One region of the Bacillus xiamenensis genome, then DNA from elsewhere that is predicted to be linked to it. Evidence: riboswitches for the same ligand, from Rfam matches in the RefSeq annotation. Region 1 holds a riboswitch; each other region holds the start of a gene.
What was found. A riboswitch is a leader RNA that binds a small molecule or an ion and turns the genes downstream of it on or off. The one in region 1 is predicted to bind S-adenosylmethionine.
Positions count from the first base shown of each region.

Region 2: it holds a riboswitch for S-adenosylmethionine, as region 1 does, so the genes downstream of both, BK049_RS12340 (methionine ABC transporter ATP-binding protein) here and BK049_RS02765 (bifunctional homocysteine S-methyltransferase/methylenetetrahydrofolate reductase) in region 1, are expected to answer to the same signal.
Region 3: it holds a riboswitch for S-adenosylmethionine, as region 1 does, so the genes downstream of both, BK049_RS18640 (YezD family protein) here and BK049_RS02765 (bifunctional homocysteine S-methyltransferase/methylenetetrahydrofolate reductase) in region 1, are expected to answer to the same signal.

Region 1 covers NZ_CP017786.1:545,404-550,252, reverse strand. The annotation lists gene metH (methionine synthase) at 1-362, opposite strand, end outside; gene BK049_RS02765 (bifunctional homocysteine S-methyltransferase/methylenetetrahydrofolate reductase) at 346-2,187, opposite strand; SAM riboswitch class I at 2,266-2,385, opposite strand; gene BK049_RS02760 (YajQ family cyclic di-GMP-binding protein) at 2,467-2,958, opposite strand; gene BK049_RS02755 (CvfB family protein) at 3,187-4,035, shown strand; gene BK049_RS02750 (BMP family lipoprotein) at 4,193-4,849, shown strand, end outside.
Region 2 covers NZ_CP017786.1:2,443,294-2,448,142, reverse strand. The annotation lists gene BK049_RS12355 (carboxymuconolactone decarboxylase family protein) at 1-23, opposite strand, end outside; gene metQ (methionine ABC transporter substrate-binding lipoprotein MetQ) at 128-949, opposite strand; gene BK049_RS12345 (methionine ABC transporter permease) at 964-1,632, opposite strand; gene BK049_RS12340 (methionine ABC transporter ATP-binding protein) at 1,625-2,650, opposite strand; SAM riboswitch class I at 2,806-2,914, opposite strand; gene BK049_RS12335 (SCP2 sterol-binding domain-containing protein) at 3,017-3,358, opposite strand; gene BK049_RS12330 (thioredoxin family protein) at 3,479-3,781, opposite strand; gene BK049_RS12325 (toprim domain-containing protein) at 3,793-4,137, opposite strand; gene BK049_RS12320 (YusG family protein) at 4,268-4,504, opposite strand; gene gcvH (glycine cleavage system protein GcvH) at 4,549-4,849, opposite strand, start outside.
Region 3 covers NZ_CP017786.1:163,789-168,637, forward strand. The annotation lists gene cysC (adenylyl-sulfate kinase) at 1-305, opposite strand, end outside; gene sat (sulfate adenylyltransferase) at 319-1,455, opposite strand; gene BK049_RS00790 (sulfate permease) at 1,513-2,577, opposite strand; gene BK049_RS00795 (phosphoadenylyl-sulfate reductase) at 2,591-3,292, opposite strand; gene BK049_RS18640 (YezD family protein) at 3,338-3,484, opposite strand; SAM riboswitch class I at 3,559-3,661, opposite strand; gene pyrE (orotate phosphoribosyltransferase) at 3,799-4,437, opposite strand; gene pyrF (orotidine-5'-phosphate decarboxylase) at 4,445-4,849, opposite strand, start outside.

The DNA.
Region 1 (4,849 bases):
CCCATTGCGCCTACAACAAAACGCGGCCACTCCGGTGTGGACAAACGGTCTGCCTCGCGCTTTGCCAATTGAGCAGCCTTTATGTTGAGTTCATAGGCGAGATGACCAAGGCCATATTCATCGAGAACAAGCTTCGTCGCGCCGAATGTATTCGTTTCGATTAAATCTGCACTGGCCTCAAGATATTGCCGGTGGATCGATGAGATCAGATGAGGGGCTGTGACATTCAAATATTCGTTACAGCCCTCATACTCTTCTCCGCCAAAGTCATCTGCTGTGAGATCGGCGTTTTGAATCATTGTGCCCATTGCACCATCAAGGACGAGGATGCGTTTCTGGAGCTGTTCAGTGATAGTTGACATGTGCGTTTGTCTCCTTTTCTTTCTGATGAATGTAAGTTGTGAGTTCTGCTGTTAAATCTGATCGAAGGAAAGGGGTAATTAAATAGATGCCATTAAACAATTCACAGGCTGTATCTAATAAAGACCGAGCAATCGCTAAGCCTTCAGTTCGCTGCTTTTCTTTATCTTCGCCTGCCTTCGCCATAATCTCACGAATCGAGTCAGACAATTTGATGCCCGGAATCTCATGATGAATAAACTCTGCATTTCGGCTGCTTGTCAGCGGCATAATGCCGATATAAATCGGTTTATCCAAATGACGGCTTTCCTCATGAATTTTCACAAGCTGTTCTTCAGAATAAACAGGCTGTGAAATGAAATAATCAGCACCGTATTCTATTTTTTTCTCAAGACGTTTGACCGCCTTATCAATATGACGGACATTCGGGTTAAATGCGCCAGCCACTGAAAAATTGGTCTTTTTGCCGAGCGGCTTTCCAGAAAAAGAAAGTCCTTCGTTAAATTGTTTGATCAGACGAATCAAATCAAAGGAGGTTAAATCATAAACAGATGTTGCCCCCGGGAAGTCACCGATTTTAGATGGATCGCCTGTAATGGCTAATATATCGGTTAGACCGAGTGTATCAAGTCCCATCAAATGGGATTGAAGTCCAATCAAATTACGATCACGGCACGTGATATGGACAAGTGAACGCATATCAAGCTGCTGTTTCAATAAAGCGCCACAAGCGACATTGCTAATACGGGGCGTAGCAAGAGAATTATCAGCCAGCGTGAGGGCATCAATGCCCACACTTTTTAATTCGTTCGCTGCAACAAGGAATTTTTCAAAGTTGAGCTTTTTCGGCGGGTCCAGCTCGACGATAATTGATCGTTTTTTCACAGCCAGCTCATCAAGTCCAGGCTCTGTGCGCTGGTCTTGGATCGAAATCATTTCTTCTTTTAACACTTTCACTTCTTTTTCGGTGATCGGTGCTAAATCTTTGACCGCTTCAGCCATGGCGCTAATATGCTGAGGCATTGTTCCGCAACAGCCGCCGATGATTCGTGCACCCTGATTTCTAAACTCAAGTGCACTTTTTCTGAAATAATCATTATCTGTATCATAGACGAGTCTGCCTTCCTCAAAGGAGGGAAGACTGCTATTAGGATAGACAGATAAATACGAATTTTCCAAAATTGGAACGCCTTCGAGTGCCTGAATCATATGATAAGGGCCCAGCCTGCAATTAATACCGACGACATCAGCGCCTAGTGCGGATAATTCGGATAAACCGTCTTTTAGCGGTGTGCCGTCCTGCAGAACACCTTGCTCATGCATGGAGACATTCATAACAATTGGGAGAGCCGTTTCTTTGCGTGCAATTTGGAGAACAGCTTTTGCTTCTTCAATGTCGTAATACGTTTCTAGCAATAATCCGTCAGGCTGTTCATTTAAGAGGATGTACAGCTGCTCTCTAAAGCTCCGTTTAATCTCGTCTAAAGAGTAGGCGTTTTTGTTAAATGTTCGGATACCGCCAATCGTTCCGAGGACATAAGCTGAGCCGGCGGCTGCTTTTGCAATTTGTACCGCTTTTGTATTGATGCGTTTTGTTTCTTCTTCTAGGCCGTAGCGGGATAGTTTAATATAATTCGCGCCGTATGTGTTCGTTTGAATGATGTCCGCCCCAGCCTGCACATACGCCTCATGTACTCTTTTCACTTCATCTTCTTTCGATAAATTTAATTCTTCAAAGCAGCGGTCGATGCCGTAAGAGTATAAAAGTGTTCCCATTGCACCGTCAGCAATTAATACGCGGTTTTGTAAGTCTTGTAATAGGCCCATTGGTTTCCTCCTTATTTTTATGTAACAAAAAAAGCCTTCTGATAAGAAGAAGACTTTTTGGTTTTATTGAAATTCTTCTTCTCATCTACCAAGCAGTTGCTTGCTGGATTTAGCACCTTGGTCATAGAAACATACATTTCTACTACACCGGTTGCTGAGGCTTCACAGGGCCAGTCCCTCTGCCTCTCTTGATAAGAAAGCGATATGAACATGTCAATGAGTTGAGCTTCCATCAACTGTATCGAAAAAATAGGAAATAATCAATGGGAAATTTAAAATTTATCGAAAATTTATAAATTGGACATCAATCGGCAAATCAGCTTTGCGTATGAGAGACATGACCTCTTGTAAATCATCTTTATTTTTCCCTGTTACACGCACTTGGTCATCCTGAAATTGAGATTTCACTTTGATGCCGGACTGCTTAATCAATGCATTGATTTTTTTTGCATTGTCTTTATCAATCCCGCTAATCAGCTTTGCCCGCTGGCGTACGGTTCCCCCTAGGGCGTGTTCGGTTTTTCCGTAGTCGATGTTTTTAGTCGGGACATTGCTTTTAATCAGCTTGGTCACTAGTACATCTTTTAGCTGCTCAAGCTTGAAATCATCATCAGAGATGAGAACGAGCTCTTCTTTTTCTAACGAAATATCACTTTTACTTCCTTTAAAATCATACCGGTTTTTAATTTCTTTCAGCGCTGCTTGAATGGCGTTTTGCACCTCTGGCAGCTCCACCTTTGATACAATATCAAATGAACTTTCTTTTGCCATCACACATGACCTCCAAGTATGGGATATTGCGTCTATCTTATCATGCCAATAGGGGAAGAAGAAACTTTATCGAATAGCGTTCAGCTGTATTGCGGTATAAATTAAGTGCAGTTTGTCCACTTTAGCTAACAGAACTAGAGATGTTCATGTTGACAGAAGTATAGTAGAATAAAGTGAATCAAAAGATGAACGAACGCTCTTTTAAGGGCAGATAGGAAGGAAGAGAACATGAGACCAGGTGAGCAATTGACCTTGCAAATAGAGAACGAGATGGAATACGGCTACTTTTTAACAGATGGCGAGGATTCTGTCCTCCTGCACCGCAGTGAAATGACAGAGGATATCGAAGATCGTGATGAAGTAGAGGTCTACTTATATGTAGATCATGAGGAAAGACTGGCAGCTACGATGAAAATTCCTACAATTAATGCCCATACATATGGCTGGGTAGAAGTTGTAGACGTGGTGGAAGATATGGGGGCATTTGTCGATGTAGGACTGTCAAAGGATGCACTTGTTGCAACTGAACACCTTCCGCCTTTTGAGGAAGCGTGGCCGAAAAAAGGAGACAAACTATATTGTATGCTGAAAGTGACAAGCTACGGTAGAATGTTCGCAAAGCCAGCCACTGAAGACGTGATCAGCGAATTGTTTACTGAGGCGCCAGATACCTTAATGAACAAAGAGATCACTGGAACGATTTATCGCTTAATTGCAACAGGTTCCTTCATGCTGACAGATACAGGGATAAGAGGGTTTATCCACCGCACTGAGCGGAAAGAAGAGCCAAGATTAGGATCGACCGTTACGGGGCGCGTGATTGCAGTGAAAGAGGACGGGACTGTCAATGTGTCACTGCTTCCTAGAAAGCAGGATGCATTATCTGCTGATGCAGAAGAAATTTTGACCTATATGAGAACAAGAAATGGTGCAATGCCTTATTGGGATAAAAGTGACCCAGAAGATATTCGTGAAAGATTCCAAATGAGTAAGGCAGCCTTTAAACGAGCATTAGGACATCTGATGAAAAATGACCAAGTTTACCAAAAAGAAGGCTGGACATATGAGAAAAAGTGAGCAATTGCTCGCTTTTTTTATTTTTGTCATAAATAATGGGTTTTTTCAGTGAAAAAAGTCATAAAAAAAGTTGAAAAACCTTCACTTGATCATTGAAACAAAGCCTATCAAATCCGATAAGAAAGGGGTAAGGATGATAAAAGGAGTGTGTGTTTGGATGAAAGTGAAGATTTCATTACTTCTGATGGCAGCCATGATCATGGTACTTGCCTCATGTAGCAATCAACAGGGAGGACCACCACAATCAAATGCGAAGCAGATTGGCGTCATGCTGACAGACGATGGTCTTGGTGATCAATCATTTAACGATTCATCATTTAAAGGGTTAGAAAAAGCACGTGACGAGCTTGGCATTGAATTTGATTATAGAGAAATTGCAGAAACCAAAACATATGAAAAAGGGCTAACAGAGCTTGTGAAAGATGGAAATGACCTGATCATTGGTGTAGGGTTCAGTATGCAAGAAGACCTAGAAAAGGTAGCAAAAAAATATCCGAAAAAGCAATTTTTGCTCATTGATGCTGTGTCTGATCTGAAAAATGTCACATCAGTGACCTTTAAAGAAGAGCAGGGCAGCTATTTAGCGGGAGCACTTGCTGCTATGACGACAAAAAGTGATGTCATTGGGTTCGTTGGCGGCGTCGATGCAGATGTGATCCACCGGTTTGAAAAAGGATATCAAAAAGGCGCAAAATCTGTGAATCCAAACATCAAGATCTTAACCACCTATGCCGGCACATTTAGTGATGCAGACAAAGGCAGTAAAATAGCAAAAGAAATGATCAATAAGAAAGCAGACGTTTTATATGCAGCA
Region 2 (4,849 bases), 1.7 Mb from region 1:
CCGCTCATATGCTGTTCATTCATCTTCATTCCATCCCTTCAGGTCATTTGTTCGTTTTTATTATGAGCGAGATTTGAAAAAATACACAAAAAAACCTCGCTTTCATGAAAGCGAGGTTCACACGTCGTTATTCAGATACAGGCAATACTGCACCGTCATATTTTTTGTCGATAAATTCTTTGATTTTATCAGAGTGAAGAACTTCCATTAATGCCTTGATCTTTTCAGATTTTTCGTCACCTTTGCGAACAGCCACGATGTTTGCATATGGATTGTTCTTTGTTTGCTCAAGTTCAATAGCATCTTTTTTCGGATTCAATTTATTTTGGATCGCATAGTTTACGTTAATAAACACTGCATCGCCTTCACTGTTTTCATAAGCTTTCGCTGTTAGTTCAGGAGCGATTTTTTTGAATTTCAGGTTCTTCGGGTTTTCTTTGATGTTTTTGATTGTTGCGTTGATTGTATCAACTTTTGGATCAAGCTTGATCACACCAGCATTTTGCAATAGGGCAAGCATACGTCCTTGCTCAGCTACGTTGTTTGTCATGATGATCGTGCCGCCGTTTGGAATATCTTTTACTGATTTGTATTTCTTAGAGTAAATACCGAAAGGCTCAAGGTGAACTGCACCAGCACTTACTAGGTTGTAATCTTTGTTTGATTTATTTTCTTCGTTTAAGTAAGGAATATGCTGGAAAAAGTTCGCATCCACTTCTTTTTCAGCTAACGCTTTGTTGTACATTTTATAATCGCTAAGCACTTTTACTTTTAGATCATAGCCTTTTTCTTTTAGAAGTGGTTTTGCTTCTTCAAGAATCTCGGCATGTGGTGTTTTTGAAGCCGCAACCGTAATGGTTTTGCTTTCGCTTGCGTTATTAGATGAACCGCATGCAGCTAGAATACCTGCAAATGCTAGAAATAGTGCACTTAAAATCAATTTCTTCATGAATAAATCCTCCCTTAACGTTTATCAATTTTATTTGTAATCAAATCACCGATTATTTGAATAATAAAGACGATGATCAGAATAAACACAGTGGCTACAAGTGTGACATCTGTATTACCAGATTGGTATCCTTCTACATAGGCAAGGTCACCAAGTCCGCCTGCTCCAATTGCACCTGCAATCGCAGTAGAGCCAATCAGAGCAATCGCTGTTACGGTAATGCCTGAAATAAGGGCTGGCAGTGATTCTGGCAGCAACACTTTGAAAATAATGGTAGACGTTTTCGCTCCCATAGATCGTGCTGCTTCAATGACTCCTTTGTCTACTTCACGCAGTGCAATTTCAACAAGACGTGCGTAGAAAGGAGCTGATCCAATGACAAGGGCTGGTAACGCTGCATTTGGGCCTAAAATCGTGCCCATAATAAGTTTGGTAAACCCTAATAATAGAATGATTAAAATGATAAAAGGAATCGATCTGAAAATGTTGACGACTGCGCCGATGACAGCATTGATCGGTTTATTTTCCCAAAGACCGCCTTTACTTGTGAGAAAAAGCAATAGTCCAAGGATGATCCCGATCACAAAAGCAAACGCTAGTGCAATGAATGTCATATATACCGTTTCACCTGTTGCACTCCAGATGACATTTAGGTCAACGTTCGGAAACCATTTCTCAAACATGTGTCATCACCTCGATTTCAACCTGTTTGCTTTGGATATAGGCGATGGCTTTTTCAACTTCGTTCTCGTCTCCATGAATATGGATAAAGAGTGTTCCAAACGCGCCTTCCTGCGTTTGAGAAATCTTTCCTTGCAGGATGTTCACATCGACCTTGAAGGATCGAATGATTTCCGTGATCAGCGGCTGTTCGGCAGAATCTCCGATAAAGGACAACCGGACGACCTGACCTTCTTTTACTCGCTCTAGGACGTGCTCAATCGTTTCTTTCGCTTCTTCTGGTTCAGCAAGCTGTTTCACAAATCGCTTCGTCATTTCTTCTTTCGGCTGTCTGAAGACACGTAATACTTCGCCTTCTTCGACAATACGGCCATTCTCCATCACCGCCACACGGTGACAAATTTTGCGAATGACGTGCATTTCGTGTGTGATTAGCACAATGGTGAGTCCCAGTCGTTTATTAATATCGGCTAAAAGCTCAAGGATGGAATCCGTTGTTTGCGGATCAAGCGCAGAAGTGGCTTCATCACATAGTAAAACTTTTGGATCGTTCGCTAATGCTCTCGCAATCCCTACACGCTGCTTTTGCCCGCCGCTTAGCTGAGACGGATATGCATGTTCTTTTCCTTCTAAACCGACCAATTTAATGAGTTCGTCTGCACGAGCTCTCCGTTTTGATGCAGGTACACCTGCGATCTCGAGTGGGAACATAATATTTTGTCTCACTGTTCTTGACCAGAGCAAGTTAAAGTGCTGGAAAATCATGCTGATTTCTTGTCTTGCTTTCCGAAGTTTCGCATTCGATACTTCATTAATCCGGTTGCCTGCCACTTCAACGATTCCTTCTGTTGGCTGCTCCAGACCGTTTAATAGGCGAATAAGGGAGCTTTTCCCTGCGCCGCTATACCCGATAATTCCGAATATTTCACCTTTATCGATATCCAAGTTGACGTCTTTTACAGCATCAACATTTCCGCTTTTTGAATGATACGTTTTTGATACATTCTGTAAATGGATCACAGTCTGTTCACCTGCTTTCTTGCTGAATCTATAGGTTGCCATCACATACGTTCATTTATTCTTCGTGCTGTCGTGACTCTAGCCAGACGCCAGGTCAGTAAAAAAGACCTAACTGCAACGCAAGCAGAAAGGCCTTTTATTTCAAATACGCCTTTCTCTCATCTTTCAAAGCGTTGCGGCTTTGAGTGAATTGGCACCAATTTCAGCTATGCTGACGGTTGCCGGGTTTCATAGGGCACGTCCCTCCACCTCTCTTAATAAGAGAAAATATGTTGTTTTATGTGATGTTCATGTTTTTACTAACGTAGAATATCATGCTATTTGAGATATGTCAACGCTGTAAATCACTAATTTCCAAGTAAACGACTAAGTTATCATTTTTCGAAAAAAACCGTTCGTCAGCCAAAGGACTGCTTCTAATCTCAGAAGCGCACGAAACGAGCCTTTCACCTTCACTTGTCCCCTGCTGATAAGCTGCTGCAAGGACATGTCTCCATCTAATAATTGAAGAATTTCTTTCCTCTCACCATAAAAGATGAGATCTGATAACTCAATTGCAGGCAGTTTCTTCACTTCACCACGCTCATCCACAATCAAAGTACAAGAATCAGTTTCCGCCTCAAATGTAATCTTCAAGGATGATGATGAAAGCAGCGGCTTTAAAAGCAATCGCTGCCCTACGTTTCCATGGGCTTTCACATTTTCCACATGTATAACCTCCCTGTCATTTGGTTATACATAACATTTCTCTACAAACCTCAGCTTGTCCTTTATAAATAACTCGACAAATTTTCAAATGAATTGCTTGAAATATGACAAAAAAACGCTTTATTTAGCGGTTTCAATCACTTCGTGAAGATATGGAACTGAGTGAAAGGCATAGCCTTTTTGTACGATCTCACCCTTTTTAAACAGGAGAAAGCACGGAACACTCTCGATCTCAAATGCTTTCGCAAAACCTGGTGAATAGTTTAAATTGTTCTCGTAAAAGGGAACATCCGGCTGCATGGCCTCGACCACTGCCAGCATCTTCTTTGCCAGCTGGCATGTTCCGCAAAACGGTGTATATAAGTATAAAAGAAATAAATCGTCCTCTATCTCCTTGAATTCATGCTCTTCAATCTCTTTCATATACGTCACCCTCATAAATATTTCGAATGAACATCAATGTTTGCAGCTAATAGAATAGATGCAATGTGGGCTGACGGTGAAGCGGCCACTTCGCGGTACGTTCTGTCGACAAACAGATGAAGGGCTTCAGGAAATTCTTTTCGAAATTGCTTCCGCAGTTTGTCGCCAGCATCGTCACTGTCTGCTAATATGTAAACGTCTTTCCCGAATAAATCGTCCACAAGCTGATCCAGCTTCGATGTACTGATCGTGCCATTGGTGCAAATGATGGTAACAGGTTCACTTATGACTTCTTTTAGCTTCTGTTTATCTGATTTACCTTCTACAATGATGACCTTTTCTATCTCGACATTCATCACGATCACCCGGCCCTTTTGACGTTGATTCACTTCTTCCTTAGATTACAATCTTTCATTCAGGTTGTAAAGATTGGGTACTTGGGCAACAAAAAGACTGCAGCACTCACTCACTGCAGCCTTTTTGTGATTAGCACCAGCCATTTTCATCGTCACAGTCTACATATTTTTCAGTTCCATGTGTCAATGTATCTGACAAACGATAAAAACGATTTTGATCATAGGAGTAACCCGATTTTAATTCATATTGATTTTCACTAATCATCGTGCCAATCTCTTCATTTTGATGAAAAAGCACCATGCCGCTTTCTTTAAATCGTCCAGTGACATGTTCTGTAATATCCACCTGTTCTTTTTGAAAAGACAAATTGGACACCCCCCATAAAGGTAGAGTGTCCAATTTCGCATGAATTAGTCTTCTTTGATCATTTCTTCATATTGCTCAGCTGTCATTAAGTTCTCGATTTCAGATGCATCCGCTGGTTCTACAACGATCATCCAAGCTTTTTCGTATGGAGAGTCATTTACGAACTCTGGGCTGTCATCAAGCTCATCGTTCACTTCAACGATTGTGCCGTTGATCGGTGCATATAGTTCAGAAACTGTTTTGACTGATTCTACGCTTCCGAAAGGCTCGTCCGCTGTGATTTTGTCTCCTACTTCAGGAAGCTCAACGAACACGATATCGCCTAGCTCTGATTGAGCAAAATGC
Region 3 (4,849 bases), 380 kb from region 1:
ATCACAATCGTCCCTTGCTCAACAAATAATTTCGCCACTTCACCGATGCGCCGAATGTTCTCTTTTCTGTCGTCATCGGAAAAGCCTAAATCTTTATTGAGTCCATGTCGTACATTATCACCATCAAGAACGGTGACTTGGTAGCCTTGTTCAAACAACTCTCTAGCCGCTGCATTAGCGATCGTCGATTTGCCTGAACCACTTAGGCCGGTGAGCCAGATAATGCCGCTTTTATGATTGTTTTTCTGTTGATATTCTTTTTTTGTAATAGATGAATCATGCCATACAATATGTTCGTTACTCATGTCATACCCTCCTTTAAGATACCGTCGTTTTTAATCCTTCGATTAATGTTTCAATGACTTCTTTTCGGCTGAACGTGCTCGGTGGTAATTCACCGTTTCTCAGCATTGTTCGAACCTTTGTACCTGAAAGGATGACATGCTCGCTTTTATCGTGCGGGCACGTTTTTGGTGTGGCCATTGCTTCACATGTATTGCAGTAGAAGCTGTGTTCAAATTTTAATGGTGTAATACCAATCTCTTCGCTTGTGAATTGCTCAAATAGTTCCTGCGCCTCATATGTGCCGTAATAATCACCAACACCCGCATGATCTCTGCCGACAATAAAATGTGTGCAGCCATAATTTTTACGCACAAGCGCATGAAAAATCGCTTCCTTTGGTCCAGCATAACGCATTGCAGCAGGGAAAACACCTAAAAAGACGCGGTCTTTTGGATAATAACCGTTGAGTAACACTTGATAGCTTTTCATTCTTACATCTGCTGGGATATCATCCGATTTTGTTTCACCAACAAGCGGATTTAAAAATAAACCATCCACTGTTTCCAGTGCTGTCTTTTGAATATATTCATGGGCGCGATGGACCGGGTTTCTCGTTTGGAAGCCAACAATGGTTTTCCAGCCGTTTTCTTTAAAATGTCTTCTTGTTTCTTCTGGCTCATACGTAAATTGCGGGAATGGTTTTTCACTGCGTTTCGTCAGTGTAATTTTACCACCAATATACGTGTCACCGCGTTCAAATAATTTTTTCACACCCGGGTGATGAAGGTCATCTGTTTTATACACATTCACTGCTTCTTTTTCCTTATCCGGTGTGTATTTGTCTTCCACTTCAATGACCCCGTATACCGTTCCATTGTACGATAGACGTACAATATCACCTTGACGAATCTCCGCTGCCTTTTCCTTAGTGACTGGCAGCGTAATCGGAAGAGACCAAACGACACCACTTGCTAGCCGCATACTGCTGACAACCGCTTCATAATCAGTTCTTGTTAAAAACCCTTCAATTGGACTATACCCGCCAATTGCAATGAGTTCAAGGTCTGCAAAAGAGATAGCATCCAGTTCAATTTCCTTCGCAGCTGTGCTTAGATCAAATTCTTCATTTACTCGATTAATTAATACGCCACCATGTGGTGTTAAACTCATTTGTTCATCTTCCTCTCAATGTTCATATTTAGTAGATCATAATAGTCGGATTTGTGTTTAAATCCCGCCGCCCTGTTCATGAATCGAGCTGCTCTCATTTTTGACTGCTTTCATTAGACTCAGTGCACCAAGTGAGGCAAGCAGTACACTCATCATGATAAAGATAGAGTAATAGTCTCCTTTTAAGAAAAGGCTCACGAGCAAATACGAGAGACTGAGTGATAAGAAAGGTGACACAACCCAGACTTTCAGCATTTTTTTCACGACATGTTTATGAAAAATGTTCGGTCCGCCCTTTGCCATACCAAGCCCGATAATAGACGAGGAGGTGATTTGGGTAAGTGGAACGGGTAGCCCAAAAATAGAGCTGACGATCACAAGTCCTGCGCCGGTACTCGATAATAGAATTCCTTCTCCCGTTTGATAGCGGGTAATTTTCTTGCCGTTTGTTTCAAGGACCCTTCTGCCTAGCAAAAGCGCACCAAATGCAACAAAGATTCCTCCGTAAAGGGTTCCTTGCCCAACTGTCAAAACACCTGAGGCGACAAGGGGACCGACGGCATTAGCGACATTGTTCATCCCTGCTGAAAACGCCTCTAGAAATCCGCTGATAATGAGAAGCACAGATAAAATCAATGTTCCCTTTTTTGATAATGTCCGTTTAGGGAACAATCTGATGATTTTGACAACGACAAAGGTAAAAACAAAGGCGACAAGCGGGATGATAATCCAAAAGGCGACAATCACTAAAATAGATTTCACATACAGCACTTTATACGCGACGGCCACACCGACCACAGCACCTACTGTGACTTCACTTGTTGATAATGGAATGGCCATGAGATTCGCGATGAAAAGTGATAATGCGGCAGAGCCAATAATGATACACACAATTTCAAGTGTGATGACAGATTCCGGCATAATCCCAGAGCTGATCGTTTTGACGACCTCTCCGCCGCCAATCACTGAGCCTGCTAATATCCCTACTGCACAAACGCTGAGTGCATAAATTGGCTTTTTAATGGCACCTGATCCATATGCGATACCCATCGAAGCGGCTGCTCCGCTTGCGCCAATGTTTAAAGCAAAGAATAAACTAAATAAAATTGCGGCGATTTCCATACATTATGCTCCCTTACTCATGTAATCCGCACTCGGTCTTTGCTGTCCCTGACCATCTACCAGAACGCAGGTCATCTGCTGTAAATGCTGGCTGTGTACACGGAGCACATCCGATGCTCGGATATCCCTGGTCGTGCAGCGGATTATAAGTAAGTTCTTCTCTAGACGTATATCTCCAAATGTCCTTCCACGTCCAGTGGATGAGCGGACATACTTTTACTGATTTAAATTTCTCATCTTTATTTAAGAAGTTCGTCCCTGCTCGTTTTGGTGATTGCTCTCTTCTTAAGCCAGAAAGCCATGCCGGATAGCCAGATAGTGCCTCTTGCAAAGGAATGACCTTCCGCATATGGCAGCAGCTTTGAGGATTCGTTTCCCATAATTTATCACCATGCTGCTCGTTTTGCTGTTCCACTGTCAGCTCAGGGGTTTTCAGCACGATGTCTAAACCAGGATATCTTTCCTTGACTGCATCAATGGTGTCGTATGTTTCTTTGAAATGCAGACCTGTATCTAAAAAGACAATTCTCGCATCCTTTTTTACTTTTGCAATCAGATCAATTAGGACAATACCCTCAATGCCAAAACTACATGCATAAACGAGCTGATCACCATAGTGGCCGTACGCCCATTTCAGCACAGATAGGGCTCCTTTATACAAATCGTCCTCTTGAAATGTAATGGACGGCTCTTGCCAATTTTCATAAGTTAACATTATTTCTCCCCTTTCGGAGTACTGCTCCTATTACTGTTCTCCGCATTACTTCAATCTGATTTTTTCATTTTTTTCCACTTGAATCACTTGACCGTCCTGAACAATCAACGTAATCGAACCAAATTTCATATCCCCAATCAGTTCTTTCATGTGCTTCACTAAGTCCTCATCCTGATTTTGTTTCAATTCCATCTCCTCTTCCTCCTCACCGTTAAAATAAAAAAACTTTCTTTCAGTCCGAAAGAAAGATGAGGAAGTTCGCGATTTCCTTATCTTTCAAAATAGAATCATTTTGCAGGAAGTAGCACCTTGCGAATCGCAGGTTGCTGGGCTTCATCGGGCCAGTCCCTCCACCTCTCTGGATAAGAATTTTAATTTGTATTAAATATTAACACAATTCAAACAAAAGTCAACCCGACTTTATTGATAGGATTAGTTTTTATTTAAATTTGAGTCTATTTTACTATTTTTAACCAAAAGAAAAGCTGTGCTTTGCTGCACAGCTTTTAGACCGTTTCTTCCATCCAAGATTCAGACGAAGGATCTTCTCTCCATCGTTTTAGTTTATTCATAGAAGAAGGATCAATCGCTTTTAGCTCAAGTGCCGCTTCAGTCAGTGTGTCATAGTCTGTGAGTGTGACATATGGAATGTTTTTCTCTTGAAAAGCTGCTGCTGCTTTTGGCAGGCCGTATGTGAAGATAGCCACAACCCCAAGTACGTCACAGCCTTCTTCTTCTAGAGCGGCAACCACGTCAAGAACGCTGCCCCCGGTTGAGATGAGGTCTTCTACAACGACCACCTTTTGACCAGGCGATACGGCTCCTTCAATTTGATTTCCTTTTCCGTGCGCTTTTGGCTTACTTCTCACATAACACATCGGCACATTCAAACGGTCTGCCGCTAATGCCGCATGCGGAATACCTGCTGTTGCAGTACCTGCGATGACTTCAGCACCCTCGAAATGAGAGAGAATCAAATCTTTTAAACCTTCCGCAATGTCATTTCTGACTTCTGGATACGACAAGGTCAGACGGTTGTCGCAGTAAATTGGCGATTTGATGCCGCTCGCCCATGTAAATGGTTCGTCTGGTTTTAAAGAGACAGCTTTGATTTGTAATAGATGTTTAGCGATTTTCATTTTCATACGGCAGTCACTCCCACTCTTTCAAAATTTGTTGATAGGCGTCCACTGGGTTTACGGCTTTCGTGATGGATCTCCCAACAACGATTTGTGAAACACCTTGCTCTTTTGCAAAGGCAGGTGTCGCCACACGCTTTTGGTCATCGGTTTGATCATTTGGTAAACGAATTCCTGGTGTCACAGTGAGAAAGGAAGGTGAGATTTGCTCATGAATTACTTTTGATTCATGAACAGAACATACAACACCGTCAAGTCCACTTTCATATGCCAATTGTCCGTAATGAAGCACAGCTTCTTGTAATGGACGATCAATCAGTAATTCTTTTTTCATCATTTCTTCTGACGTACTTGTAAGCTGAGTCACAGCAATAATGCTTGGACGATTTTGCCCGGCAGGGGTTCCGCTTTCAAGCCC